One region of the Allocoprococcus similis genome, then DNA from elsewhere that is predicted to be linked to it. Evidence: riboswitches for the same ligand, from Rfam matches in the RefSeq annotation. Region 1 holds a riboswitch; each other region holds the start of a gene.

Region 1 (10,038 bases):
ATGTGCGCGTGGAAATGGGATTGCATCCGGGTTCCCTTCTTTGGAAAGCTTATCAATCTTCGGTCCTCCCGGATATCCAAGGTCAATCGCTCTTGCCACCTTGTCAAATGCCTCTCCTGCCGCATCATCCCTGGTTCTTCCAAGGATCTCATAAGTCCCATAATCCTTGACACATACCAGATGTGTATGCCCTCCGGACACAACAAGACACAGGAACGGCGGTTCCAGTTCCAGATTCTCAATATAATTGGCAGAAATATGCCCTTCAATATGATGTACTCCGACGAGTGGTAACTTTTTCGCATATGCGATTGCTTTTGCCTCTGCCACACCGACAAGGAGCGCACCAACAAGCCCCGGTCCGTAGGTCACACCGATCGCATCGATATCATCCAGTGTCACACCTGCATTTTCCAGAGCCTCTTCTATTACCTGATTAATCTTTTCAATATGCTTTCTCGATGCGATTTCCGGAACCACACCACCATATAATTTATGCAGATCTATCTGTGATGAGATTACATTTGACAACACCTGTCGTCCGTTCTTTACAACGGCTGCTGCTGTTTCATCACAGGAACTTTCAATTGCCAGTATCAATATATCCTTTTTCTCTGTATCCATATTTTTCCTTCTCTCTACTGCTTTGTTTATTCCGGAAAATCCAGTTCTGTTGTCATACGGTCTTTTCCTGCGATCGCATGTGGAAAGATTGCCCGCACTTCATCCATATATTCTTCCGGATGGCGCAGGGACGGGCTGTAATGCGTAAGCCACATTTCTCCCACCTCTGCCTCTTTTGCCAGGTTTGCTGCCTCATAAAAGGTCATATGCTTATATTCTACTGCCTTTGCCGCTTTTTCTTTTTCTCCGTACATTCCTTCACAGATAAACAGATCTGACCCTTTTGCATTCTTCCGGATAGAATCCGTCGGTCTTGTATCTGTACAATAGGTAAGTTTAATTCCTCTTCGCGGTGGTCCAAGGACCATCTCCGGTGTCAGTATTCTTCCGTCAAGCTCTACTGTCTCACCTTTTTGAAGATGTTTCCAGTATTCCTTCGGAATTTTCTGTTCTGTTGCCCTCTGCACATCAAATTTGCCGGCACGGTCGATTTCAATCGTATAGCCGTAACAGATCACATTATGTTTTACACGAAATGCTTTCAGACGATATCCGTCCATCTCAAAAGTCTGTTCTGGCTCTGTAATTTCTTTATAGCGGATTTCAAATGGCAGTTCCGGTGCGATCACTCGAAGGGAACTCACTACTCTCTCCAGACCTTTCGGGCCAATCAGCGTAAGCGGTTCCTTTCTGTCTGCATTTCCCATTGTAAGAAGAAGTCCCGGAAGTCCGCTGATATGATCTCCATGGTAATGCGTGAAACAAATTACATCGATCGGTTTAAAACTCCATCCCTTCTCTTTTAACGCAATCTGTGTACCTTCGCCACAGTCAATCAGCAGCTGGCTACCGTTATATCTTGTCATAAGTGCGGTCAGCCATCGATAAGGAAGCGGCATCATTCCACCGCTTCCAAGCAAACATACATCTAACATTCTAACTCCTGTTCTTCATATACCGGAATCTGAAAAGATGCTATCCAGGTATCATAACATTCCTCACAGATATCAAATCGATGGATTTCTCCGTCTTTGTGCGAAAAATATCCCCATCTTTTTTCAACTGTAAGCATCTCTTCCTCCGGTATTCCATTTTTTATTGTGATTTCTTTTTTACATTTATTGCACACAATCTTTGTGACTGTATTTTTTTCTGTCTGAATTTTTTTATAATTACGCATCTTACTTCCTCCTGAGTATCTTTGCAAAAAAAGACTGCCGTTTCATTTTTCAGCTCTTTCTCTGTTCAGGTACATTATAACGTCACAGGCTGACGCCTTCCAGTGGGAAGCCTTGTATATTCTTGCGATTTCTTCCATTTTTTAAACCACGCGGCTCATCAGGATGGCATCTTCCGGATTTTTCCCTCCGTAATAGAATTTTCGCTCTCCATCGATCCCAAATTTGTTTTTTTCATAAAAAGCAATCGCTGCCTGATTACTCTTACGTACATCAAGAAGCATTCTTTTCAGTTGCTTTTCATGGCAGATCTGTTCCATAAATCCAAACAACATCTGTCCAATTCCTCTGCGCCTTTCAGATTCAGCAACCGCAATTCTTGCAATCTCGCATTCATCCAGAACATAATAACACAGAAAATATCCCAACAGGGTATCCCCTTCCATTGCTGTCGCACAAAAAGTATGCTTCTGTCTGACAGTTGATCTCACTTCATGATAACTCCACGGATCCGGAAATACGTCCGCTTCCATCTGCGCCACCTGTTCCATTCGTTCTCTGTCATTTTCTGTTATTAAAGTAATTTCTATGTTATCCCTATTACTCATGTGTGTTTTCTGCTTTCAGACGTTCTTCTCTTTCCCGTTCTGCCTGTGATACACGCAGATAATCCGGTTCGTGTTCCATTGCGGTTTCTGTTTTTCCTTCTTTATAATACTGAATCCCAAGCATGCCGACTGCTGCCGCTCTCTGCTGGTTCATATGTGCCGGTGCAAATGCAATATCCTGATCCGTCATCAATTCCTTCTCCAGCCTGTCTTTATGCACCGGTACACCGTCTCCAAGAAAGATCATCGGTTTTCCATAAGTACAAAGTTTTTTGGCAAGTTCATCGATTCCAACTGCCATCTGCGCTTCCAGAACCTGCAGTTTATCACCGTCCATCTGATAAATACCAGTATATACCTGATTTCTTCTCGCATCCATGATCGGACAAATGATCCTGTCTGTATAACACAGATTATAAGCAAGTCCATCTACTGTCGGAATGTGGATCAAAGGCTTCTTCAGTGCCAGCCCCAGTCCCTTTGCAGTTGCTGAACCAATTCTGAGTCCGGTAAATGATCCCGGCCCTCCTGCTACCGCAATCGCATCAATCGTATCCAGATTCATATCTGTCATCTTCACGATTTCATCCAACATCGGTAATAAGGTCTGTGAATGTGTCTTTTTGTAATTGATCGTATACTCTGCAATCGTTTTGGAAATTTCGTTTTCTTCTTCAACTACTGCGACAGTTGCAACAAGTCCCGAACTGTCTATTGCTAAAATGCGCATGTTATTCTCCTCTTTTCTCTACCGTGATCCGGCGGAAATCAAATCCCTGTTCCAGATCTTTTTCTATCGTGATCTCTGTCCGGTTCGCCGGAAGAATCTCATCGATCAGGTTCGCCCATTCGATCAGGCTTACACCTTCTCCATATACATAGTCTTCAAAACCAATCTCGTCCATCTCTTCAATGTCACCAATCCGATACACATCAAAATGATAGAACGGAAGTCTTCCGTCTTCATATACCTGGACGATCGTAAAGGTTGGACTGCTGATCGGTTCTTCAATCCCCAGTCCTTTTGCCAGTCCCTGGGTAAATACAGTCTTTCCGACGCCGAGATCTCCTACCAGTGTATAGACTTCTCCTGCTTTTGCCTGACTCCCGATCTTCTTACCGAGATCATATGTTTCTTTGGCACTTCTTGTTTCAATTATCATCTTCTGGTCTGCCTCCTAATTTGCACTGACGTGTCTGATATTGACTTTCTTGGCTGGCATATGTGTAGAAATCATCTGCACTGCTGCCGCATACTGCTCTCCCAGGGATTCTCTTGGAAAAATCAGTGCTCTTACCTTTGTTACATATAAAATTACCGACTGACCGGTTGAAACTGCCTTCCGGAAATCTCCCCATTCATTAAGCACACTTTGTTCATCCTGTGAAATGCGGATTCCTTCTTCGTTAAGTTCATAACTGATCGGTTTCTGGAACATCGGGGAGCGCATTACCTGTTCTGCCGCACGTGCTTTTAAATGAAGCGGGTTTCCGATCAGAAAAATTGCGGCAAACAAAAAGAAGGTTGCAGCTGTACTGTAGCTTCCAAACATACACTGTCTGATTCCCAGCACCAGTGTCACACCACCGAAAATCACACCAACGATTCCGCTAAGGCTTGTATAGGAAGTATAGAGCATAAAATCAAACATGGCTTTTTTTGTCATTTTTACTTCAAACTTTATATTCATTCATTTTCCTCCGTATCAGTTTAAGTCACACCGATTATATCATACCGAATCTTTGGAAACAAGTCGTTACTGCTCACTCCGGGTTTAGAAAAACCCTGTCTTGTTACTGTTCACAGTACCTGTGGCCAGCCCCCCTGTCTTTTCTTAACTTGTACTTGTATTTTATATACGCCTGCGCTATAATGGGTTCAAATGAACAAGGAAATTCTTCGGGGTAGGGTGACTTCTTATCGATATGGTATAAGCAGAATTCCCAACCGGCGGTTACAGTCCGCGACCTGTCAGATTTCTGACAGCTGATTTGGTGCAATTCCAAAACCGACAGTAAAGTCTGGATGAGAGAAGAAAAAGTGATTTTGCAAGTAATCCCCCGACGTATCACGCCGGGGATTTTTTTGCATAGGCTTTCGAAGATTTTCCTCCTCAATTCATCTGATTATGTCAAGAGAAAAGGAGAGAAAAAATGAGTACAGATGTAATGACAAACCAAAAAACAACAACGAAAGAAAAAAAACGTATCAGTACAAAGGTAATCGCACAGATTGGTGTGCTCGGAGCAATCGCTATGGTTCTGATGTTATTTGATATTCCACTTCCATTTGCACCAACCTTTTACAAAATTGATTTCAGTGAAGTTCCGGTCCTTGTCGGTGCATTTACCATGGGTCCTGTAGCCGGCGCTTTGATCGAACTGGTCAAAATCCTGTTGAACCTCCTCATCAGAGGTACATCAACAGCCGGTGTTGGAGATCTCGGAAACTTCCTGATCGGATGTGCAATGTGTATTCCGGCTTCCCTGATTTATCAGAAGTTACATTCTCGCAAGGGTGCGATCATCGGTATGGTAACGGGAACTGTTTTCATGACAATTGTCGGATGTTTTATCAATGCATACCTTCTGCTTCCGGCATACGCTGCTGCATTCCATATGCCGATCGACGCACTGGTTGCCATGGGAACCGCAGTCAACAGTCATATCAACAGTCTTCTGACTTTTGTTTTACTTTCTGTTGCACCATTTAATCTGTTGAAAGGTTTCCTGGTGTCACTGATTGTATTCCTGATCTACAAAAAGATCAGCCCGATTTTAAAAATGGGACGCGAATAGATTATAATTTTACAAAGCAGCAAAAGGGGTTCGTTATGAGCCTCTTTTTTTATGAAACCAAAAAAACAGAGAGAAGTCTGCCCATGCCGGCATTCTTCTCTCTGTTGAATTTCTTTTGATTATAAAGTATCGTTTCTTCTTACATATCCTGGTTTTTCCGGATCTGCAATCAGTTCCTTTGCATGGACAATCCTTGCACTCTTGTCCACTACCTGCGCTTCAATCCGCGCATCCGCTCCAATTACAACTCCCGGAAGGATAACACTGTCTTTGACAACTGCACCCTTCTTAATTACACATCCACGTCCGATTACCGAATTTTCAACAGTACCCTCGATCAGGCATCCATTGGAAATTACAGAACTCTTAACACTTGCTCCTTCATAATACTTTGTTGGGCATGAATCATTTGTTCTTGTGTAAATCGGCCAGTTCTTATCAAACAAAGTCACCGCATTCTTCATATCGATCAGTGATAAGTTTGCATTATAGTAGCTCTTGAAATCTGTGATAGATGCAAAGAATCCCCGATGTGACACTCCACGTACATCCAGTTCACTGCAGGCCATATTCACAATATCATTAAGCGTGAACATGGAAGAAATCTTTCTTCCCTTTTTAACCAGTTCCATAAACAGATCTTTGCGCATTACATAAGTATCCATGAAAATATTACGGTTTTTCGCGTTACCATGGTTCGGTTCTAATGAAAGAACACCTTTCTGCTTGTTCAGATTAAGTGTTGAACAGTTCAGATAGTATTCTTTTGCATTATCCACACTGTGATATAACAGGGTAATATCTGCACCGGATTCAATATGTGTCTTAAGTAATTCATCATAATTCTGTGTATAAATCATATAACTTGGTGCAATAACTACATATGGGTATTTTACAGCTTCAATGCACTCCATATTTTCTTCGTACGCAGCCAGGTCATTATTATATACACTCCATTCTGCATTTTCAAAGTTTGAATACAGAATATGAAGACGTCCACTCTTTGAATTGATATTGTAATGACGTCCTGTTCCAAGGTGTTCTGTAAGAGAACGCGGTTTTCTTCTTACATAAACCTGAATATGTTCGATTTCACTGTTGCTCATATTAGAGATTGGGAAATCGATAACTCTGTATCTTCCAAGGAATGAAACAGCACCAACCGGACGGTAATTCTGCATCTCTCCTACCCGGATATTGTTGCCGGCAAAACTTACGATTCCAAATGCCTGTGCCATATTACTCATCCCCCTTAACACGTTTTGATACTAACTCAATATGTTCACTGTCTGCTGATCCAACAACTGCATTTTTACCAATCTTTACGCCATCAGCCACAAGCGCTCTTGTTACAACTGCACCTTCTTCTACTTCAACGCCCGGCATCAGTACACTGTCAATAATCTGTGCACCTTCACCGACTCTTGCGCCTGTAAACAGTACGGAATTTTTGACTTTTCCATTGATCACACAACCCTGGTTGATAAATGCTCTTTCAATCTCTGCTGTCGGACCAACATACTGCGGAAGCACAGTTGTATCCTCTGTGTAAATCTTCCATGAATCATCATTCAGATCAAGTTCATTTTTATTGTTGATCAGATCCATATTTGCTTCCCACAGGGAATCAATTGTTCCGACATCTTTCCAGTATCCTTTGAACTTGTATGCGTAGAGCTTTCTTCCATCATTCAGCATAGTCGGAATGATATCTTTTCCGAAATCATGATTGGAATCCTGATTTTTCATATCTGCAAGGAGCATCTTTCTTAAAAGCTTCCAGTTGAATATGTAAATACCCATGGATGCCAGATTGCTCTTTGGATTCTCCGGTTTCTCTTCAAACTCTACAATTCTTCCCTCATCGTCCGTATTCATAATACCGAAACGGCTTGCTTCCTTCATTGGAACCTCAATGACCGCGATTGTTGCATCTGCTCCAGTCTCTTTATGATAATCAAGCATCTTATCATAATTCATCTTATAAATATGGTCACCGGAAAGAATCAGTACATATTCTGGTGCAAACATGTCCACAAAATCAATGTTCTGTGAAATTGCATCTGCTGTTCCTCTGTATACATCCAGGTCCGCATCCGCTTTTTCACGCGGTGGAAGTACATAGACTCCGCTGTTCTGGGCATCTAACCCCCATCTGCGGCCTGCCGCTACATAACTGTTAAGTAAAATAGACTCATACTGTGTCAGGACTCCTACATTATCAATTCCGCTGTTGGCACAGTTGCTGAGTGGAAAATCAATGATTCTGTATTTCCCACCATATGAAACCGCAGGTTTGGCTACTTTATTTGTAAGCTCGTGAAGACGACTTCCTCGTCCGCCTGCCAAGATCATAGCAAGCATATTATTCTGCTTCATAAGTGAATCCTCTCTTTCCTATTTGTCCTGTCTTATATTATACAATTTTTCTGTTAAATTTTCCACTTTTTTGTGCAAAAAATACATAAAAATTTATATTATCATTATGATGTATTCGAGGATTGTGGGAATTGCCTAGCAATAGAGCAATCCGGTTACATCAGTGAGTGGCAAAATTTACTTTCGACACTCACATCATTATTATACTATATATGCTTTAAAACCCGAATTTATGTCTATTTTCTTTCCAGATTTTCCCTATTGCATATTCATACGTCTTATCAAAGACAATAAGTATAAATTGTCCGAGTACAACAGACATAAGCATTATTCCTTTTGCAGCCTTTTTTTCAGATAACATACTCCAGAAATATATTAACCCCGGAATATAAAGTACATTAAATACCAGATATTTCATAAACCAGAAAAAGCTACGGCTTCTGATCCATCCGGAAGCTCTTCCAAGAAAATGCCATATTGTTTCTATAATTAGAATATAAAATCCCATAAATGCATAGGAAACCACATATAATTTATTCGGAGACAGAAAGATTCCCAGCAAAATTCCTGCCAGCAAAAAGCCTGCCCCGCTTTTCAATCCAAATTCCTGAATTACAATCCCGACAAAGAAGGATGCCGCCGCCAGTAAAAAAAGGGTATTCGTTTCGATCACACTGCCAAGCGCAATCCCCACTTCTGTCAGTGCAAGCATAACACCTGCAAATGCAATCTTTTTTGCATTTAGATGCATGGACACAGATCCCCTCCCATACATTCACATAATGAATCTGCGATCCACAGATCACAGCACATATTTCCAGTTCCACACGGAGAGGAATTACGATTGCCATATCCCTGACCAAACGGATTACTATTATATCTCTGTGCTCCCCAGTTCAGCTGGTTCATCAGCTCTCTGTACTGCGGGTTATTCGGCTCCATATTCACTGCCTGCGCAGCATAATCCCTTGCCAGCACATTGTTGCCGACGCCGGCGTTGGCCATGGAACTTGCATAATACCACTGTGCTGTCCGGTCATTCATACGGTTCAACACATTGATCGCGTCCTGATATCTGCGGTTATTGATAAAATTGAATGCCGCCTGCATCTCCGGATTCATATTATTGTACTGCTGGTATCTGCCATTTCCATAAGATTGATTACCATAGGAATTATTACCATAAGAATAGTTCCCTGAACCCGCGCCGTATCCGTAATTATACCCTCCATTCGTCCGCTCTTTCATAATTTCATCATAAGCTTCCTGTACTTCTTTGAACTTTTCTTCAGCAAGATCCCGAAGCGGATTATCCACATTGGCATCCGGATGATATTTCCGGCTCAGTTCTCTGTACGCCTTTTTTATCTCCTCTTCCGATGCATTTGGCGATACGCCAAGCACCTCATAAGGATTCTTTGTCATCTTCCTTTTCCTCGCTTTTCTTTTCTTGTATCTTTCTGTAATGTTTCCATACGCCATCATACAGGATATTCCGCAGGATATCCACGTCCAGTACACATGGCAGAATTTCAAAATTTCTTGCGCATTCGCCGATCATCATGCACAGAATGTCTCTGCATCTTTCTTCATATCCGGCTTCTTCATGCATCTTTTTTAATGGATTATAAGTCCCTTTTTCCAGATCCTTATCCAGATCTTCGTAAGCATCCATAATGTAAATATATTTGCCCAGATAGAAACCGATCCCTCGAAGCTGCTGTTCCCAGCAGTCTTCTTTATATACCATCATCTCTTCCATCAGCCGGCCAAAGCAGCCTGCCGGATAGTCAACTTCCTGTATACCCTGAATTTCATATTCCGAAAGCTTTGCCATTTCTTCTCTGATCACCCGACTCTGCCTTGGATATTTCCGAATTGCTTTTTTTACTTTTCGCTTCAAAGCCATACTCCCGAAAAGCCCTGCTACTTTCTTCTCATCCTTCCAGTCATCTTCCAGATGATAATACGCCATGATCAGATTCATATCAGCCGCATACTCTGTGATTTCATTTTCCAGCATTGGCTGTGGCTTTAACGGATGCGTCTTACAGCGATGTCTTTCCGCCTTTGTTTCACTTTCATATAAAGAAGTAAGTAAAATGATCACAAATGTCATATCATAGGCAAGCGTAAGCTGTCCTGCGCTGCCATACTGTCTCTTCAGCGACTGGCAAAGGCCACAGTAATACGCTTTATATTTATGATAATCTTTTACTTTTAATTCCGGCTCATTCGCCGTCACATATCCGAACATGTATTACTGAATTCCTCTCATTGTAAGCTGGATCCGCTTCTTCTGCAAATCAACGCTCATTACCTTTACATCTACAATATCTCCTACGCTGACTGCTTCCAGTGGATGCTTGATAAAACGGTCCGTGATCTGGGAAATGTGCACCAATCCGTCCTGATGCACTCCAATATCGACAAATACACCAAAGTCAATG
Region 2 (10,038 bases), on a different contig from region 1:
TCGCGCGTTCCAGATTCACTTTTTCACCGATCTTTGTGTCACCGAGGTTGGTTCTTCGCACCGTCTCCGCCATCACATCTGCGGTAAATCCATCCTTTTCCAGGGAAACCACCGTCAGGCAGACACCATTTACCGCAATACTGTCTCCGATCCTGGTTCCACCGAGTACTTTTTTTGCCCGGATCGCAATCTTCCCGGATGATCCAGAAAGTTGGAGTGACCGGATGGATCCGGTTTCTTCTACAATTCCTGTAAACATTTAAATTTCCTCCAAAACCTTATACTCTGCCAGAATGTCTTCTCCAACCTGCGAGATTCTCATAAGCTGTAGCTTTATGGCATCGTCTACTTTCTCAACTCCAAAGCCTTCCACCGGAGTCTTGCCGCCTCTTCCGCCAAAAATTTTCGGTGCGATAAAGGCTTTCACCTCATTTACGATACCGGATTGCAGGGCATCCTCATTTAGAGTTCCACCGCCTTCAATAAGTACACTGTCAATTCCAAGCTCTCCAAGCTTTCTCATCAGAAGCTGCAGATTGATCTCCCCCTTTTCCGAAGGAACTCTGAGAAGCACGACTCCAAGCTTTTCCAGACTGCGTTTTTTCTCTTCTAAATAAATCGCATTCCCCTTTTCACCGGCATATGCAACGATCGTCCGGTATCTCCCTGCTGTCTGGCAGATCTGACTGTCCAGCGGGATCCTGAGCATACTGTCACAGATAATTCGGACCGGACTTTTCTTTCCCTCCAGGCGCACATTCAGCATCGGATCGTCTGCCAGAACCGTTCCGATTCCTGCCATGATCCCCATGTAGTCATGGCGCATCTCATGTACCAGACTTCTTGCTTCCTCACCGGATATCCATTTTGATGCTCCTGTTTTTGTCGCAATCTTTCCGTCTGCCGTCATTGCATATTTCATCACCACATATGGCAGCCCTGTTGTAATATAGTGGAAAAAGACCGGATTTAATGCATCACATTCTTCGCGCAGGAAATCCTCTTCCACCTGGACGCCTGCCTCGCGCAAAATCTTTGCTCCTTTTCCGGACACTTTCGGATTCGGATCTCTCGATCCGATCACAACCCGTGCGATCTTCTGTTCCAGAATCGCTTCCGTACACGGTGGGGTCTTCCCATAATGGCAGCACGGCTCCAGCGTCACATAAATTGTTGCTCCCTCGGCGCTTTCTGTCAGGGATGCGATTGCGTTCCGTTCTGCATGAAGCTCACCACATTTTTCGTGATACCCTTCCCCGATAATGGTTCCATTCTTTACGATCACGGCACCAACCATCGGGTTTGGATTTGTCCATCCACGTCCTTTTTTTGCCAGTTCAATTGCACGGCGCATGTAAAATTCATCTGTCATTTTTTCTCCTTTCTCATCTCTCCCGGAAAAGCCCCGGGAAATGTACTCTGCTAAACATTTCAGGTATGTTACCGGATACGTCTCTTTTCAAAAAAATGTGCTTTTGCATATAGGAAAAGCCCTGACAGATTCTCTTACCTGTCAGGGCTTTCTTTCTCAGTTATATCGCTGTACACTCTGTCATACTTCTCAGAAATACCATTTTCTTATCGAATCCGGACCCGGCATTTTATTTTCCGAAAATAAAAACTCTGGAATGATTCTCATTCCAGAGCGTTTTACTTTTTATTCCTGCATATATGATAGAATCCGCTTTTATCAGCAACGATTCAACTTCTTCCATCCAGACTTTACTGTCGGCACTGGAATCTCACCAGTTCATGCCTTACGGCTCGCGGGCTTTACCGCCGGTGGGGAATTTCGCCCCGCCCTGAAGCATTATTTGGTTTTACAAAATTTACTATAGCACCTTAACGCAGTAATTGCAAGATTATTTTTTCGACAAACCCGTATGTTTATGCTATTCTTATATGGAGATATCAGAATCGGCTTATTACCATGGCTGGTACAGATGGTTATTTCATTTAATCTGGCTTTAAGAAAGACGAGGAATTCAAAAACATGTTTCGTAAATTTTTTAAATACATTTCACAAAGTATTTCCGGAATGATCGGTGTCTCCGTCTACATTCTGGCAGATACCTTTTTTATCTCTTACAAATGTGGCGCAGACGGACTTGCTGTCCTGAATCTGATCCTTCCGGTATTCGGACTGGTCTTCGCGATCGGATCTATGATCGGGATTGGCTCCGCCACCAGATACAATATCAGTACCGCAAAAGGCGCACCGGCCGATTATTATTTTACCCAGTCCATCTTCTGGTGTCTGGTATGCAGCATTCCTTTTATGCTGACAGGTATTTTTATTCCGCATAAGGCACTGGCACTTTTGGGCGCGGACGCAGGACTGATCCGGCTTGGACGCAGCTATATGCGTATCGTCCTGCTCTTCACCCCGTTTTTTATGGCAAATTATACCTTCACAGCATTTGCAAGAAACGATCACGCTACCTCAATTGCTATGATCGGATCGATCTCCGGAAGTTTTTTCAACATTCTGTTCGACTATATTTTCATGTTCCCGTTAGATCTTGGATTTACCGGTGCTGCACTTGCAACTGCACTTTCGCCAGTGGTGACTATGCTGGTATGTACGACCCACTATCTGGGAAAGAATAACCATGTAAAATTCCACTGGCGCATCCCTTCCCTTCACCGGATCATCGGGTGCTGCCAGCTTGGTGTTTCTGCATTTTTTGCTGAAATTTCTTCCGCTGTCATTACGATTATATTTAACATGCTGATCCTGCGTTTCGCCGGAAATATCGGGATCGCAGCCTACGGCGTAGTTGCAAATATTTCACTGGTCGCAATGGCGATCCTAAACGGTCTCGCCCAGGGTGCACAGCCGCTGATCAGCCAGAGTTACGGAAAGGGCGAACATCATCTCGTCCGTAAATTTCTCAACTGGTCTCTTGCTGCAGCACTTCTGATCGAGCTTGTGATCGTTGCACTGATCTACGGATTTACGGATACCTTCGTCGGAATCTTTAACAGCGAACATAATCTCCAGCTGCTTGCTTACGCCCATACCGGTCTCAGGCTTTATTTCCTGGGCTTTTTAGTTGCCGGTATCAATATTGTGCTGGTTGCCTATTTTTCCGCAATCGACCGGGCACGTCCTGCCGTCCTTGGTTCTGTCATGCGCGGCATTATCGCAATTGCTTTCTGTGCGATCCTGTTCTCACAGATCCTGGGGCTGAATGGAATCTGGCTTTCCTTCTTAGGATCAGAAATCATCACATTTTTTGTGATTCTGATTTTCCGGAAATCCTGATTTTGTAATTGACAATTTTTCTTTTATCATGTATATTTTAATTATAGTAATTATTCTTATTATTGAGTTTTAAAAGTCAGGAGGAATGTCATATGGATAAAAAAGCACTTTACAATTTATCTTATGGAGTATTTATGCTTGCAACACGCTCTGGGAATGTAGTAAACGGATGTATTACCAACACCTGCATCCAGGTTGCGAATAATCCGGTACGGATCGCAATCTCTGTGCTGAATAGCAACTATACCTGTGATCTGATCAAAGAGAGCGGCATTTTTACGTTAAGCCTGCTTGACCAGACCTGCTCTTTTGAAACGATCCGGCATTTCGGTTTCCAGTCCGGCAGAGATGTTGATAAATTCGCAAATATTACTGCACCGGCAGATGAAAATGCAGTTCCTTACCTCGGATGGCAGGCATGTTCTGTCCTCAGCGCAAGAGTAGTTTCCAGACAGGATCTTGGAACACATACCCTTTTTATTGCTGAAGTAACCGATGCGAAACTTTTAAGTGACAATCCGCCTCTGACTTACGCAGATTATCAGGCACATATAAAGCCAAAACCGGAACAGAAAAAAGAGGATAAGAAGATTATCGGATGGCGCTGTAAGATCTGCAATTATGTATATGAAGGAAGCAATTTTCCGGAAGAATTCACCTGCCCGCTCTGTGGACACGGCGCAGATGATTTCGAACCAATTTATGAAACTGCATAGCCTTATGCAAAATATCACTACTTTGAAGTATATGCAGAGGCTGTCAGGAAATTGACGTTTTTAAAAGAGGGAGTGTATGACTTGAGTTTAAGTCACACACTCCCTTTTCCAAATCTCCTGTTTTCCGATATTCTTTTTTCTAAAATACCATCAGTTTATAAATATTTTCCACATCTTTCTGATCAAGAGTTGCAAATCCTTCCACTGTACCAGTATTTACATCCCCATAACAACAGGTATGTGCCAGCTTTTCAATATCTTCTTCTTTGGCTCCAAGCTCTGCAAAATTCTTTGGCATTCCAATCGAAATTAAAAAGTTTCGAAGTGCCTCAATTCCTTCCAGTGCCGTTCTCTTTGGATCTGCAAAATCCATCTGACAGCCCCAGACACGGACTGCAGCCTGTGCAAAACGCATCACATTGTGTTCCAGTGTATAAGTAAATACAGCCGGCATAACAACCGCAAGCCCTGCACCGTGTGCGCAGTCATATAATGCAGATAATTCGTGCTCAATATTATGGCTTGTCCAGTCCTGTGTACGTCCTACTCCGCAGGAATTGTTGTGCGCCATCATACCTGCCCACATGATATTTGCTCTTGCCTGATAATTATCCGGATCTGCAATGACTCTCGGTCCTTCATGGATCATCGTCAGAAGAAGTCCTTCGATCATACGGTCTGTCACCTCTACTTCTTCGGTATTGGTCAGATAACGCTCATACAGATGTGCCATAATATCCGTAATTCCGCAAGCTGTCTGATATGCCGGAAGTGTCTGTGTAAGTGCCGGGTTCATGATCGTGAATTTCGGACGGAATGCTTCTCCGGTTGCCCCTCTTTTGAACATTCCTTCTTCTTTTGTAATAACAGAGTCCGGTGATCCTTCACTTCCTGCAGCTGAAATCGTAATAACTGTTCCGATCGGAAGTGCTTCTTCGACAAGCTTTCCTTCATAATAATCCCAGAAATCTCCATCGTATACTGCACCTGCCGCAATCGCCTTTGCGGAATCAATGGTACTTCCGCCTCCGACTGCAAGTACAAAGTCTACTTTTTCTTTCCGGCACAGATCAATTCCTTCATATACAAGACCACTTCTCGGATTTGGCTTTACGCCTCCTAATTCTACATAAGAAATTCCTTCCCCGTCCAGAGATTTTTTAACACGGTCCAAAAGTCCGGAACGAATGACAGAACCTCCGCCATAATGGAGCAGTACACGGTTGCCGCCAAAACGTTTTACATACTTTCCGGTATCATTTTCAGTATCCTTACCAAAAGCAAAATAAGTCGGTGCATAAAATGTGAAATTTTCCATCTTTTATTTCCTTCTTTCCTCTTATGATTTTCTGCTAATTTTTAGTATAAATCCTTTTTGGGGACTTCGCAAGATGACATAGAAGATATTATTCTCTTCCTGCTCTTCAGATAAATTTTCATAATACATCCAAGCCAAAATCAGTATTTTTCCATATGCACACAAAATGGCTGCCACCCGGACAGCCATTTCCCATATCTCTTTATTTTCCGGCTTCTTCTACAGCCGCTTTCATTTTCTTCACATACTCAGCCACATACGGCACACAATCCTCACCATACTTTGCAACGATCTTCACGATTGCCGATCCCACGATCGCACCATCGGAAAGGGATGCCATCTCCTTTGCCTGCTCCGGCTCGGCAATTCCAAAACCTACCGCGCAAGGGATATCTGTCACTTCTCTTACCTTCTCGATCATCTCACCGATATTGGTTGTAATCTGCTTTCTGACTCCGGTAACACCAAGTGAAGACACGCAATAGAGAAATCCTTCCGCTTCTTTTGCAATCATTTTGATTCTTTCATGGGAAGTCGGTGCGATCAACGATACCAGTTCGATCCCATATTCCTTACATACACCGGAAAGCTCTCCCTTTTCTTCAAAAGGAACATCCGGTACGATCACACCTGCCATGCCACATTCCACACTGCGCTGCATGAATTTTTCTTTTCCGTAGGTGTAGATTGGATTGACATAAGTCATAAATACCATCGGAATATGAATCTCATCCTTTACTTCTTTTATCGCATCAAATAATTTGTCCAATGTACAGCCCGCTGAAAGTGCCCGTTCATCAGCCTCCTGGATCACCGGTCCTTCTGCGATCGGATCAGAAAATGGGATTCCGACCTCGATCAGGTCTGCTCCTGCCTCCTGCATTGCAAGGATCAGTTTTTTCGTCACATCCAGGGACGGATCCCCTCCTGTGATAAATGGGATAAATGCTTTTTTATTTTCAAATGCTTCGCTTATCTTATTCATAGATTTCCACTCCTCTGTATCTAGCAATTGCCGCTACGTCTTTATCTCCACGTCCGGATACGGTTACAACGATGATCTTGTCCTTGTCCATAGTCGGTGCCAGCTTCATTGCATAGGCGATCGCATGTGCACTTTCTACTGCCGGGATGATTCCCTCTGTTCTTGACAGATATTCAAATGCATTTACCGCTTCCTCGTCGGTGATCGGCACATACTCCGCTCTTCCTTCATCTGCAAGCATTGCATGCTCCGGTCCGATTCCCGGATAATCCAGTCCTGCTGAAATCGAGTAAACCGGTGCGATCTGTCCGTCTTTGTTCTGGCAGAACAGAGATTTCATACCATGGAAAATTCCAGTTGTACCATTTGCGATCGTTGCCGCATTTTTCTCAGTATCCACACCAAGTCCTGCTGCCTCACATCCGATGAGCCGGACTTCCTTATCCGGAATAAATTCGTAAAATGTTCCCATCGCATTGCTTCCGCCTCCGACACAAGCAATCACTGCATCCGGAAGACGTCCTTCTTTTTCCAGCATCTGCGCTTTGATCTCTTCTCCGATGACCTTCTGGAAATCACGGACGATCATTGGAAATGGATGTGGTCCCATAACAGAACCTAATACATAAAGAGTATCATCCATACGGTTTGCCCATTCCCTCATAGTTTCGTTGACCGCATCTTTGAGCGTCATGGTTCCGCTTGTAACAGCATGCACCTTCGCTCCAAGAAGCTCCATACGATAGACATTCAGTGCCTGACGGTCCGTATCCTCTTTTCCCATAAAGATTTCACATTCCATATCCATCAGTGCTGCTGCTGTCGCTGTTGCCACGCCGTGCTGTCCGGCTCCGGTCTCTGCAATAACACGGGTTTTTCCCATTTTCTTTGCAAGAAGCACCTGTCCTAAAACGTTGTTGATCTTATGTGCACCGGTATGATTGAGATCTTCACGTTTCAGATAAATCTTTGCTCCGTCAAGATCTCTGGTCATCTTCTTTGCCTCATATAAAAGTGACGGGCGACCTGCATAGTTCTTTAACAGATCATCCAGTTCCCGGTTAAATTCCGGATCATTTTTATATTTCTCGTAGGCTTCTTCTACCTCATGCACCGCATTCATCAGTGTTTCCGGCACATACTGTCCGCCGTATTCTCCATATCTTCCTTTACTCATGATTTCGTACCCTTTCTATGAATTCCTCTATTTTTGTTTCATCCTTCACGCCATCCGTTTCGACTGCGCTGCTCACATCCACCGCAAACGGATTGCATCTGGAAATATTTTCGTTTACATTTTCTGCATCCAGACCACCTGCAAGAAAATATGGCTTTGTAAGCTTTGGGATCAGTGCTTTGTCAAAACCGGTTCCGCTGCCACCATATTGCCCTTTTACATAAGTATCCAGAAGCAGATAATCCACATCCAGCTTTTCTGCCTCCAGAATCTGCTCTTTTGACTGCACCCGCACCGCCTTGATAAGCGGAGTATCCGGCAGGTTCTTCCTGATCTCTTCTATATAACAGTCATCCTCATTCCCGTGAAGCTGCACCAGCTGAATGATCCCTTCCCGGCAAAGTTCTGTGACATTTTGAATCGGTTCATTTACAAAAACTCCAACTGCCGGAATATCCGGATCCAGTGCTTCACGTAGTTTTCCCGCCTGTTTTTTGTCAATTTTTCTCTTGCTTTCCGCAAATACAAACCCGACAAAATCCGGCTTCAGGCGATTCACGATCCCGATGTCTTCCGGTCTTTTCAGACCACATATTTTAATTTTAGTTTTTCCCATTTATAAGCTTCCACCATTCAGTTTTTCAAGCGCCGCTTTCTTATCCGGGCTTCTCATCAGTGTCTCACCGATCAATACCCCGTTCACTTTCGCCTCGCGCAGTTTTTCAATATCTTCCGCTGTCTTTATCCCACTTTCTGCCACAAAAAGAACATTTTTCGGTGCCAGACCGCGAAGCCGGATGCTGTTACCGATATCCACGGTGAAATCCTTCAGATTCCGGTTATTTACACCGATTACCCTTGCTCCCGCTTCAATCGCTGACTGCATTTCTTCTTCATCATGGACTTCCACCAATGCGGAAAGGCCAAGCCGGTCCGCAACTTTTATGTATCTTTTCAGTGTCTCGGTATCCAGAAGTGCACAGATCAGAAGCACCACCGAAGCCCCCAGTGTCTTTGCCTCATAGATCATATACTCATCAATGGTAAAATCCTTTCTGAGCACCGGGATCGATACATTTTCCGTAATCTCTTTCAGGTAAGCATCCTTCCCCTGAAAATATTTTGGCTCTGTCAGACAGGAAATCGCGGCTGCCCCTGCTTTTTCATACTCCCTCGCAATCTCCAGATACGGGAAATCCTGCGCGATCACACCCTTTGACGGGGACGCTTTTTTCACCTCACAGATATAATGGATCCCCGGCTCTGCAAGTGCCTTTTCAAATGGGAATCCGGTATTGGCATCCATCGCCATTGCCCTTCTGCAGATTTCCGAATACGGAACCTTTCTTTTTGCTTTTTCCACACGCAGCTTCGTATCTGCTGCAATCTTTTCTAAAATCATTGCCCTCTCCTATTTTGCTGCGACTGCTTTTGTTGCCTCACGGAACTCTTCGTACTTCTTAAGTGCTGCTCCGCTCTCGATCAGTTCTTTTGCTTTTTCCACGCCTTCGGCAAGCGAGATTCCGTCAATTCCAAGGTAAAGTGCCATACCTGCATTCATCAGAACCACATCTCTCTTTGCCCCAGTCTCTTTTCCGGTCAAAATATCCATCGTGATCTGTGCATTTTCTTCCGGTGTTCCCCCGATCAGATCAGCAAGCGGGCATCTGGACAGCCCGAACTGTTCCGGTGTGATCGTATAAGAAGTAATTTCTCCAAAACGAATTTCGTGTACATCCGTTTCTCCGGTGAGTGTAATTTCATCCAGCCCGTCCTCGCCACATACGGCAACGCCCCTGGTCACACCCAGGTTGGAAAGTACCTCTGCCATCGTTCCTGCAAGCTCTTTATCATATACACCGAGAAGCTGCATGGTTGCCGCTGCCGGATTGGAAAGAGGTCCGAGAATATTGAATACCGTTCTCACTCCCAGCTCCTTTCTGACCGGTGCCGCATATTTCATCGATGAGTGGTAAACCGGTGCAAACATGAAGCAGATACCAGTCTCGTTTAATACTTTTTCATTCTGCTCCGCAGTAAGTGCAACTTCCACACCAAGCTTTTCAAGAACATCAGCCGCTCCGCTCCGGCTAGACACGCTGCGGTTTCCATGCTTTGCAACCGGCACGCCGCCTGCTGCCACTACAAATGCAGAGGTTGTGGAAATGTTGAAGGTTCCCACCTGGTCTCCGCCCGTTCCGACGATATCAATGACTTCCCTCTCCGGTTTGATCTTCACACCCTTTTCACGCATCACTTCTGCAAATGCGGTGATCTCATCAATGGTCTCACCCTGCATGGAAAGTGCCATCAAAAGACCTCCCATCTGCGCCTGAGTTGCAGTACCATCCATCATTTCTTCCATGACACCTCTTGCCTCTTCGTATGTAAGATCTTCTTTTCTTGTTAACTTTGCAATTGCTTCTCTGATCATAATTTTTGTCCTCCATCTTGTCTGCCTTGTTGTCTCTGCTATTTTATGTAAAATGTATTTTGTTAAATTTTCACGTGTACCTGAAATCCTTACTTCTTCTTTCTGTTCGATACCATATGATCCAGGCAACACCTTTCCTC
Region 3 (10,038 bases), on a different contig from region 1:
GAGACAATTTTGCGTGTTTCTTCTGCATTTACAAGTTCTTTTTCCATGCTGCCGTCAATCTGTGTATGTCCTGATGGATTTGGCTCAGCCTTTGCAGCAAGATTATCCCAATGCTCAGCAATTTTTCCATTGCTGTCAAAGCGGAAAATATCAAATGCTACCTGCTCGCCGACACCTGCAAAATTATACACAGTCTGTAAGAAAACTTTGTCGCCATCTTCAAATGCACGAATGTTGTTGACAGTTGTTTTTACCGGTGCGGATGCGAGATAAGTTACAGAGCCTAAAAAAGCATCTCTACCTGTACCGTAAGCCAGATTGTGCTGAATATATCCTTCAGCCAGTAAATTTTTTGCTGCATCTGTATCACCAGTTGCAAATGTGTTAATGAGTGCTAATGCCTTGTCTTTATTTGTCATGTTAGTATCCTCCTTGTATGTGTAGGGTTTATGATGAAAAAGTTTTTTCAGAAATGACATTTTGTTACCTCCCTTTCTGATGTTTGCCTGGGTGAATGATGAGCTTGCATCGTTCGTTTCCCTTGCCGTAACTATACTATAACGCAGTCGGCACATTTGAAAAATGGCTGAAAATTTGTATGGGCTACAACTTGAAATTGTAGTATAATGTATGTGAAAGGAAGTGATAGCGATGGAATTTAAGCATATAGAATATTTCTTAAAAACCTGTGAATACACATCTATGTCCAAAGCGGCAGAAGCACTTTATATCTCACAGCAGGCATTGAGCAGATGTATCGCAGGCATGGAACAGGAATTGGGCTGTCAGCTATTCCAAAGAACTGTAAAAGGAATAAGCCTTACCAAAGAAGGAATGTATCTTCTAAATAAATTTAGTCCTCTGGTGACGCAGTATCATCATGTATTAAATGAAGTTACAGAACATTTCGAGAGTCAGCCCGTGAAGCTACAATTCTGTTGTGCACCATTGATATTTCGATGTATTGATCCGGAGTTGTTGTTTGATTTTCAGGAGAAATATAAAAACATAACACTTGAAATGTTAGAATTGTCTGACGTAGACTGTGATAAATATGTTGAAGAAAACGTGACACACTTAGGACTTCTTGCAATCCCAGAGAATCGGCATGGCGAAAAGATTCCATATACTTTGGTGAAAACATTTCCCTTATATCTTTTTGTGCACAAAGATAATCCTCTGGCAAAAAAACAATCGGTGAATTTTTCAGAACTGGAAAATGAGAATTTCCTAATGCTTGACAAGAAATCGTATTACAAAAATCTGGTGTGGCATTATGCAAAAAAATATCATTTTGAACCGAAGGTCGCCTTTGAATCATCGGATGCAAATCAACTGATCAGTCTGGTAAATAAGGGGCGTGGAGTCGCATTAAGTCTTGAGCCGATGTATGATCAAGGCGTTTATGGAAATCTTGTCATGGTTCCATTCGATGATAAAGATATTACGTGGAGTATTGCTTTCATTTATCAGGACTACGAACGATTGAGTAATGCAGCACATAAATTTATGTCATTCATAATAGAAAATATTAGATAAAAAGATTCATTAGAACTTAAAAATCAGCAAAAGGGCAGAAATTTATTCTGTCCCTTTTGCTAATTAGGGTATATAGGATATTTCAACAGACACTTATAACAATCCATTGTATATCTTTAAATCTTCATCCTTAAATACATTAAAGATTACCTTTTTTATTCTGCTGTCTTTGTCAAGATACTGCTTTACAGTGTTCGTTGCGATTTCAGCAGCCCTCTGCTGCGGAAAACGGAATACTCCTGTGGACAGGCAACAGAATGCAATAGATTCCACACCTGTATCAGCTGCAAGCTTTAAGCACTCTCTGTAACAGCTTGCAAGCAGAGCTTCATCTTCTTTTGTAACTTCCCATTGTATAATAGGTCCTACCGTATGAAGAATATATTTTGCCGGAAGATTGTAGCCCGATGTTATCTTTGCTTTGCCGGTCTCTTCTTCATGTCCCTGTTTTGCCATAATCTCATGCATTTTCAGTCGCAGCTCAACTCCTGCATAAGTATGAATAAAATTATCGATGCAGGCATGCATCGGTGAAAAACATCCAAGCATCTGTGAGTTGCACGCATTCACGATTGCATCACATTTCAAAGTAGTAATATCACCCTGCCAGATATATAATCTCGAATCGAATTTTACAGATGCAAGCGTGGCAACATCCGTGATTCCACGCTCTATATTTCTTTCTGTAAGATACTCATCCTGTATTTTTAAAAAATCATTACTGATTGGTCTTGGCGGTCTGACATTCATAAGTGAGCGGAGCAGATTTTCCTGCCCCTGCTTGTCCGTAGGAATGTTCTGTCTGCCAAACCGTATTTCTTCTTTTAAAAGATACTGAATCAGATATTCTCTTCGCTCGTCCTGTGTCATAATACCAGCCCCCTTATATCAGCAATTGTCTTTGCCATATCACCGCCAATACCGATTGCACGTTCCCCGAAGCTTTCCGGCACTACCGCTTCGTCCATATTCAGACGTATCAAGCTGTATGATGAGTTCTCCCGCACCATCTTTTCAAAAGGGAAACGTATAATAATCGGCGTATTAAATCCAACTCCAAGTTCCAAAAGAACAACCTTTTTATCTTTATTCTGTTCCAGAAAACTCGCATACCTGTCGGCTGCCTCATGCCACGCTTCATCTTCCACAAAATAATTATCACAACGGAGATTCATAGCCATATTGCCGCCACACACCGGACATTTTGGTACAAGCTCTGATGGAATCAGGCAGTCTCTTCTTGTTTTATCCATTTTACGAAACAGGTCTTTTGCATCGTAAGTCTTTGGATGACAGGCTTTCTGGCACTGGATTTTTCCATAGTCTCCCTGTGTTGCAAATATTCTTTTTTCATCAAATCCCGCTTTATAAAACTGATGATCCACATTGGTTGTCAGTACAAAATATTCCTTGTCTTTCACAATATCATAAAGCTCGGTATAAAGCGTCAACGCCGGAGGATCAAAGCGGTTCATCAATGCGTGTTTTGACCAGTATCCCCATTTTGCCTCCTCGGACGGATACGGATAAAATCCGGCTGTATACATATCTGTCATGTAGTGCCCACCGTATTTTTTTATAAATTCTGCAAAATTGTCCGTAAACCTTTTGCCGCCATACTGGATTCCTGCCGCTGTCGATGCCCCGGCTCCTGCCCCGATTATAACACAGTCTGCATTTCTTATATACTCTGCTGTCCTGTCAATCTGGTCTTCATATGCATCCTTTTGGAATACATAATCCCTTGCCGGAATACTACATAAAAAATCCTGCCAGTTAATATGCCCTTTTCTGATTTTCTTAAAGATCATAATTAACCTCTTTTCTCAATACACTGCTTCGGACAAATTTCTGCACATCTTCCGCAATGCAGACAATGATTCTGGTTGATAGTAACCGGAACTGAAGATATATCAATACACTTTTGCGGGCATACAGAATAACACAACTTACATCCGATACAGTCTTTTCCAACAAAATAACCTGTCTGAACAGCTTCGGTTTTCCCGATTGTTATAGTATCCCTCACAATATTTGATGGATTGCTGATATCAAAATACTCTCCCTGTGCCTCATACAACCGAAACACTTCGATTGCATCTTTCGTATCTCCCGGATAGATTTTCTTCATATAAGGATTTTTTTCAAACATAATATCAAGATTCTTTTTTCCGATGTTCTTTATTTTTCCACGCAGGGACACCGCAATTTTGTCTTTTGTTGCGGATATTGCCACATACTGCTGATCCATTAACTGGTCAAAAAATGCTTTTCCCTTTGCTGTAAGAAAATACACGCCTTCTTCATCATAGTACATCATATCTATGATTCTTGTCTGAGGATGTCCATCTGAACCTATCGTTGCAACTGTTGTTGAATGAATTTCATCCACAAGAAGTTTGAGATAATCCATTTTTGTCATTTCAAATTCTCTCCTTTCAGTATCGGTGTAAGTTTTTTATATATCATCATGGCAATTGCTCCAATCACCAAACCTTTTAAGATATTAAACGGCAATGCATTGAATAGCACAACGTCCAATTTTGTCTTAATAAATGGCAGAAATTCACCAAATGATGCGATCAGCTGATCCAGCGGCATAAATGTTTCAAACAGGGGTAGCAGAATAAAATAATTTACAATCGCTGCGGCTATTCCCATAACTACGCTTGAAATAACACATGCCCACATCGCCATTTTCTTTGTCTTTTTGTATTTGTATATAAAACCGGCAACCAGTACATAGGATGCACCCATCAAGAAATTGGCAAGTTCACCAATTCCTCCTGTTGATGTTGACAGAAGCTGTAATATATTTTTTATCAATTCTATCATCACTCCTGTAACCGGTCCAAACGCAAATGATCCAATCAGTGCAGGTAAATCTGACAGATCCATTCGTGCAAATGATGGACTCAAAGGAACCGGAAACTCTAAAAAAGCCAACACATATGATATAGCTGCCAGTAGAGCTGTCATTGTTATTGTCCTTGTAGAAACTAAATTTTTTCTTGTTTTAATAGTTGCTGTATTGTTACTCATAAATCTCCTTTTTGTGAGATATGCCTGAATTTAAAACAGCCCGCAGGACGGGATTTCCTGCGGGACTTGCTTTATCATATCTTCTCTCATCCGGACTTTACCGTCGGTTATGGAATTGCACCATATCAGCTTTTTGCTCGCAGACTATACTGCCGGTCAGGAATTACACCTCGCCCCGAAGACTGTAATTTTTCTGTTAATTATCTTTAAAATTCATAAGGTGGATTTCCAGAGAAATCTGCGATTAAACCATGAGGATTTTCAAGATAGAATACCTCAAAAATAGGATTATCTGCTGTCTGGTACTGTCCCTTAACGATAGGATTGTTCATGCATCCTTCCTTTACACTCTTGTTGTCCTCAAATACTGCTTTGCCATGAAGGCGAATCCATGCATATTCTGGCGAAGAAACAGAAACTTCTACTTCAGGATTTGCTAACATATCCTTGTAAACATCCTTTGTGTTGTTAGTACAGAACCAAAGCTTTCCGTCCTGCTCAAAACAGAACATGAATGGACGGCATTTTGCCTTTCCATCTCTTCCGACTGTTGCTAAGTACTGAACCGGATTTTTCTGTAAAAATTCTACTACTTTCTGCATTTTAAATTACCTCCTTAATTTGTTGTAACATCATTTGTTACATCTTATGTTTGTACTATAGCATTTGTTTGATGTAATGTCAACAGTTACATCAAACTTTTTGTAACTTTTTTTGTTACAACTTCCTTTAAAAGTTTTACATTAATTATGACAAACTAAAAGGCTCCGGAAATTGTGATGATATAATCACGTATCCGAAGCCTTCTGTATTCTACTCTTTCTCTGTATACACTGCAATATCTTTTTTCACATCAGCAAGTGTCATTTCTGAAAGTTTTTCCTCCATTGCCCTCTGTACCTCTAACAGCCTCTTATCAAGAACATGGTGAATATTCTTTCCTACCGGACATTTCTGATTAGGATTCTCATGAAAATGAAACAGTTCTTCATCTGGTGCACATTCCACTGCTTTATACACATCAAGGAATGTAATCTGCTCCAATGGTTTGGTAATTGTCACACCGCCTGTCCCTCTTGCAACTTCAATAAGACCAGCAGCCTTTAATTGTTGCAATATTTTACGGACAATCACCGGATTGGTTCCAATGCTTGCTGCCATAAAGTCACTGGTCATCTTCTGATTCGAAAATGTATCTATACAGGTAAACATATGGATTGCCATTGTAAATCTGCTTGAAATCTGCATTATAAACACCTCTCTTCGACAATAATCATATCAAAAAATAGATGTAATTTCAATGGTTACATTGTTGTTAAAAACCTAATATAAATACAACCAATAATCTGCTTTAGAAAAATAGGAAGATACTTTACAAATTCCAATTTCTCAATAGCTTAAATAGAATATCCCATATCATAGGCCTCTTTAAAAACACTTTGATTCTTAACCAATCCAGCATCCATCACGTTTGCTGCATATATCTTTCCTGCGGTCTTATATTCTTCCAGATGTTCTACAAAACCATCCAGATCATCTTTTAATACGCAGATACTATAATCCTGATACAACATTGATCGGATTTCCTTCTATAAACTTCTTTATATTATCTGCCAAAATAGAAACCAGCCGCTGTCTTGTCTCAAGGCCTTTCCATCCCATATGAGGTGTCAAAAGGACATTATCCATAGTGTAAAGAGGGCTGTTTTCTTCAGGTGGTTCCGTTTCCTGAACATCAAGTCCGGCTCCTGCAATCGTACCATTTTCCAATGCTTCTATAAGAGCTGCTTCATCAATAAGTGCACCTCTTGAAGTATTAATGATAAACGCGGATGGCTTCATAAGTGATAAAGCTTCTTTGTTGATCATATGTTTTGTACTTTCTGTCAGTGGACAATGCATGGAAACATAATCACTATTCTTAAGTAATTCCTCAAGCGATACATAACGGATACCATTCTCATCCTCCCTTGGTGTCCTGGTGTACACAAGTATATTCATATCCAACGCCTGCGCAATCTTTATGACTTTTCTGCCAATATGTCCTGCACCTATAATACCAAGTGTTTTTCCGTTCACCTCAACATGAGGAACCTGAAGATTTTTAGTAAAGTTATCATGATTTCCACATGTCAGCATCTTCATCTGTACCTGCATTGCAGAACTCAGATTCAATATCATCATGATTGCAGTATGTGCCACACGTTCTGTACTATATGCCGGGATATTACAGACTGTAATCCCCTTCTTTCGTGCTGCCTCAAGATCAATATTATTATATCCTGTACCTGCCTCACAGATCAGTTTGACTGATTCCGGGAATCTCTGTATCATTTCTGCATTCACAGGCATCTCTTTTGTTACAATGATGTCTGCGCCTTGAATACGTTCTGTCAGCTGCTGTTCTGTTGTATCTTCATATACTGTAACATCAGAAGATAAAATAGAAAAATCCAGCTTTCGGTCAAAATTCATTTTCTTTGCATTCAATACTACACATTTATCATTCATACTATAAATTCCTCCACAACTTTCCACTTCATATATCACTCATCTTCCTCAAGTTTCTGTACTCTTCTTTTATATATTTTAGAAGATATCATTAATGCTAATAAGCATAAGATTTCCACCTGCACAAACATAATAATTCCGGTTGCAATTGAACCAATAAGTTTATGGTAATTCCGATAGGAAACACCAAACCATATAATCCCTGCCAATACTGCCGCAATACTACTGACTATGATATTTGTCTTGAGATTCGGTTTCAATTTTCTATCCCAAATTCCATTTCGAATACAATCAATTGAAAGATATAATGCAAGACTCATAAATACAACCCATTCTCCGGCAAGATTCTTAATACTGTCATTCCCCACTATCATTTGTATTGCCATTACAATCAGCAATCCCCAAAAAGCAAGCCAACATCCGTTATGTTCAATTTTAAGAAGTTTTAATTCTTGGCGTTCATCTAAATTACTTTTCATTTTCTTCATCTTCATCATCCTCCCAGAATAAATCATCCAAACGTTTATCTAATACACGACAAATTTTACGACACAGTTTTATTGTGGGATTGTATTCTCCCTTTTCGATAGCATTTATAGTTTGTCTTGAAACACCAACTGCTTCTGCTAAGACTTTTTGCGTCATATCCTTTTCAGCCCTTGCCACTTTAATCGCAATATTTTTTGCCACTTTATGTTCACCTCCATTTATAAAGTAACACTTCTTTTTCATAATGTCAATTATATTTTACTTTTTGTCTTGTATACTAAAACAAGAGTGGTTAAGACAAGAAGAAAGTAGCGAGAAGATGGGGGAGTCCCCCGAGGAAAATGTGTAATATAATAGTAAAAATTCACAAAAATCGAGCTCAATTTTTGTAACGGGTTATACGCTTAACCTTTGTAAATTCCACCTTCATAAGGTACCATAGTATCATAGTTGGGAGCTTTTTTACCCCCCCCAGCATTATCATAATATCGTAGAAGAAGGAATGAAAATGGCACAGAACAGGATTCGAATCGTAGATGTTGCAGATGCGTTAGGTCTTAGTACTGCTACTGTCTCAAAAGTGATTCACGGCAAAACAGAAAAGATTTCAGATGAGACGGTAAAACGTGTCCAGCAGGAACTTGAAAGGTCGGGATATATTCCGAATATGGCTGGCATTTTGCTTGCAAGAAATAATTCAAGAATCATCGGAGTAGTGGTGAATGACCATGAAAAGTATGAGGGCAGGGTTTTAGAGGATGGATTTGTGATGTCATCGCTGAATGCTCTTTCCCATGAGGTGAATGAAAAAGGATATTTTCTGATGATAAAAACGACATCTGATATCAAGGAGATTCCGGTATTTGCATCCATGTGGAATATGGATGGACTGATTCTGATTGGATTTTGTGAAGCTGATTATGAAAGCCTTAGAAATCAGATGCGGATATCGTTTGTAGTGTATGATGGCTATTTTGAAAAATGCTCGAAAGTAGTAAATTTGGTCATCGATCATTATAACGGCGGCTATCAGGCTGGAAAATATTTTAAGGAACTGGGACATAAAAAAGCATTATGCATAGCAGATAATTTCATCTGCATGGATAAAGAGCGCATCGAAGGGTTTCGCAAAGCCTTTGAACAGGGAGAAACATTTAGATGGGAGATACCAAAGACAGAAAAGGAAAGAATGTGCTTTTATGAAGATAACTATATGCAACTGTCAGAAAACAGTGTTACCGCTGTTTTTGCAGTGTCCGATTTTTATGCACTTGAGTTTATGAGATTTTTACAAGGAAAGAACATTCGGATTCCAGAGGATATCCAGATCATCGGCTTTGATGATAACATGGCAAGCAGGGAAAGCAATCCTTCTCTCACAACGATTCATCAGGAAGCAAACTTAAGAGCGAAGGCGGCAATTGAATGTCTGGAGGCAATGCGCGATGGAGCAGAATATAAGACAGAAATCGTGTTACCGGTTGATTTAATAAGAAGGGAAAGTACGAGGAAATTATAATGTCAAAGTTTATGAAATCGTTGTGTAAAATAGCAATTCCAGTCACATTGCAAAGTATGTTGCAGGCATCATTTTCAATTGTTGACCAGATCATGATTGGACAGTTAGGCGAGACAAATATATCGGCAGTTGGATTATGCGGTAATTTTTCACTGATTTTTTCAGTAGTGATCGGTGCGGTAAGCACGGTTGCCGGAATATTAATTGCACAGTTTATTGGTGCAGAAGAAACAAAAGAAGCATGGTGCAGTTTTGATGTGAGTCTCATCTGCGGAATTGTGATATCAGCATTATTCCTGCTTGCAGCCGGAGTTTTTCCGTCGCAGATTCTTGGACTGTATACGAAAGATATGAGTATTATAAATACTGGTGCGGTTTATTTTAGAATCGTAGCATTTTCTTATCTTCCAATGGCTGTCAGCAATATTTTATCCTCCTGGCTGCGCTGTAAAGAACATGCCACAATACCATTTCTTGCAAGCTTTGGAGCAGTTGTTGTAAACACAGGACTGAACTATCTGCTGATATTTGGAAAATTTGGATTTTCATGTATGGGAATAAAGGGAGCTGCGATTGCCACACTTATTTCGCAGTTGTTTAACCTGGTATTTATTGTTATTGGATTTGTCTTATGTATCAGAAAAGATGAAGATAAACCGGTATTATCTCTACATTTTAAAAAAATCACACTCTGGGATTATCTGATCATGATTATGCCGATTCTGATCAGTGAATTTTTATGGAGTCTCGGGCAAAATGTGGAATCTGCTGTTTATGGGCATCTTGGCACATCAAACCTTGCAGCTTATACACTTACCGGTCCGATTCAGGGACTTATCGTAGGGGCACTTAGTGGATTGTCAGCGGCTGCCGGTGTGATGGTCGGCAAAAGGCTTGGCAGGAAAGAATATGATGAGGCTTACACAGAATCAAAGAAG

What was found. Region 1 has a riboswitch for FMN ahead of ACYQ5K_RS07505 (ECF transporter S component). Riboswitches for the same ligand answer to the same signal wherever they lie in the genome.
Region 2: it holds a riboswitch for FMN, as region 1 does, so the genes downstream of both, ribD (bifunctional diaminohydroxyphosphoribosylaminopyrimidine deaminase/5-amino-6-(5-phosphoribosylamino)uracil reductase RibD) here and ACYQ5K_RS07505 (ECF transporter S component) in region 1, are expected to answer to the same signal.
Region 3: it holds a riboswitch for FMN, as region 1 does, so the genes downstream of both, ACYQ5K_RS14700 (ECF transporter S component) here and ACYQ5K_RS07505 (ECF transporter S component) in region 1, are expected to answer to the same signal.

What each region holds. Positions count from the first base shown of each region.
Region 1 covers NZ_BAAHSG010000013.1:20,236-30,273, reverse strand. The annotation lists gene tsaD (tRNA (adenosine(37)-N6)-threonylcarbamoyltransferase complex transferase subunit TsaD) at 1-624, opposite strand, end outside; gene ACYQ5K_RS07535 (ribonuclease Z) at 651-1,559, opposite strand; gene ACYQ5K_RS07530 (hypothetical protein) at 1,553-1,804, opposite strand; gene rimI (ribosomal protein S18-alanine N-acetyltransferase) at 1,946-2,410, opposite strand; gene tsaB (tRNA (adenosine(37)-N6)-threonylcarbamoyltransferase complex dimerization subunit type 1 TsaB) at 2,403-3,140, opposite strand; gene tsaE (tRNA (adenosine(37)-N6)-threonylcarbamoyltransferase complex ATPase subunit type 1 TsaE) at 3,142-3,573, opposite strand; gene ACYQ5K_RS07510 (YcxB family protein) at 3,589-4,101, opposite strand; FMN riboswitch at 4,303-4,452, shown strand; gene ACYQ5K_RS07505 (ECF transporter S component) at 4,565-5,209, shown strand; gene glgD (glucose-1-phosphate adenylyltransferase subunit GlgD) at 5,329-6,447, opposite strand; gene ACYQ5K_RS07495 (glucose-1-phosphate adenylyltransferase) at 6,449-7,588, opposite strand; gene ACYQ5K_RS07490 (hypothetical protein) at 7,806-8,339, opposite strand; gene ACYQ5K_RS07485 (DnaJ domain-containing protein) at 8,330-9,013, opposite strand; gene ACYQ5K_RS07480 (DUF5685 family protein) at 8,994-9,845, opposite strand; gene ACYQ5K_RS07475 (Tex family protein) at 9,849-10,038, opposite strand, start outside.
Region 2 covers NZ_BAAHSG010000011.1:22,598-32,635, reverse strand. The annotation lists gene ribE (riboflavin synthase) at 1-259, opposite strand, end outside; gene ribD (bifunctional diaminohydroxyphosphoribosylaminopyrimidine deaminase/5-amino-6-(5-phosphoribosylamino)uracil reductase RibD) at 260-1,372, opposite strand; FMN riboswitch at 1,700-1,814, opposite strand; gene ACYQ5K_RS06280 (MATE family efflux transporter) at 1,994-3,268, shown strand; gene ACYQ5K_RS06275 (flavin reductase) at 3,361-3,984, shown strand; gene ACYQ5K_RS06270 (iron-containing alcohol dehydrogenase) at 4,124-5,302, opposite strand; gene trpA (tryptophan synthase subunit alpha) at 5,505-6,287, opposite strand; gene trpB (tryptophan synthase subunit beta) at 6,280-7,464, opposite strand; gene ACYQ5K_RS06255 (phosphoribosylanthranilate isomerase) at 7,457-8,080, opposite strand; gene trpC (indole-3-glycerol phosphate synthase TrpC) at 8,081-8,866, opposite strand; gene trpD (anthranilate phosphoribosyltransferase) at 8,876-9,898, opposite strand.
Region 3 covers NZ_BAAHSG010000042.1:3,180-13,217, forward strand. The annotation lists gene ACYQ5K_RS14675 (nuclear transport factor 2 family protein) at 1-419, opposite strand, end outside; gene ACYQ5K_RS14680 (LysR family transcriptional regulator) at 652-1,539, shown strand; gene ACYQ5K_RS14685 (protein-ADP-ribose hydrolase) at 1,633-2,409, opposite strand; gene ACYQ5K_RS14690 (SIR2 family NAD-dependent protein deacylase) at 2,406-3,350, opposite strand; gene ACYQ5K_RS14695 (4Fe-4S binding protein) at 3,353-3,961, opposite strand; gene ACYQ5K_RS14700 (ECF transporter S component) at 3,958-4,581, opposite strand; FMN riboswitch at 4,656-4,768, opposite strand; gene ACYQ5K_RS14705 (pyridoxamine 5'-phosphate oxidase family protein) at 4,788-5,183, opposite strand; gene ACYQ5K_RS14710 (Rrf2 family transcriptional regulator) at 5,395-5,829, opposite strand; gene ACYQ5K_RS14715 (hypothetical protein) at 5,979-6,155, opposite strand; gene ACYQ5K_RS14720 (2-hydroxyacid dehydrogenase) at 6,136-7,092, opposite strand; gene ACYQ5K_RS14725 (DUF6773 family protein) at 7,128-7,580, opposite strand; gene ACYQ5K_RS14730 (helix-turn-helix transcriptional regulator) at 7,561-7,782, opposite strand; gene ACYQ5K_RS14735 (LacI family DNA-binding transcriptional regulator) at 8,090-9,100, shown strand; gene ACYQ5K_RS14740 (MATE family efflux transporter) at 9,100-10,038, shown strand, end outside.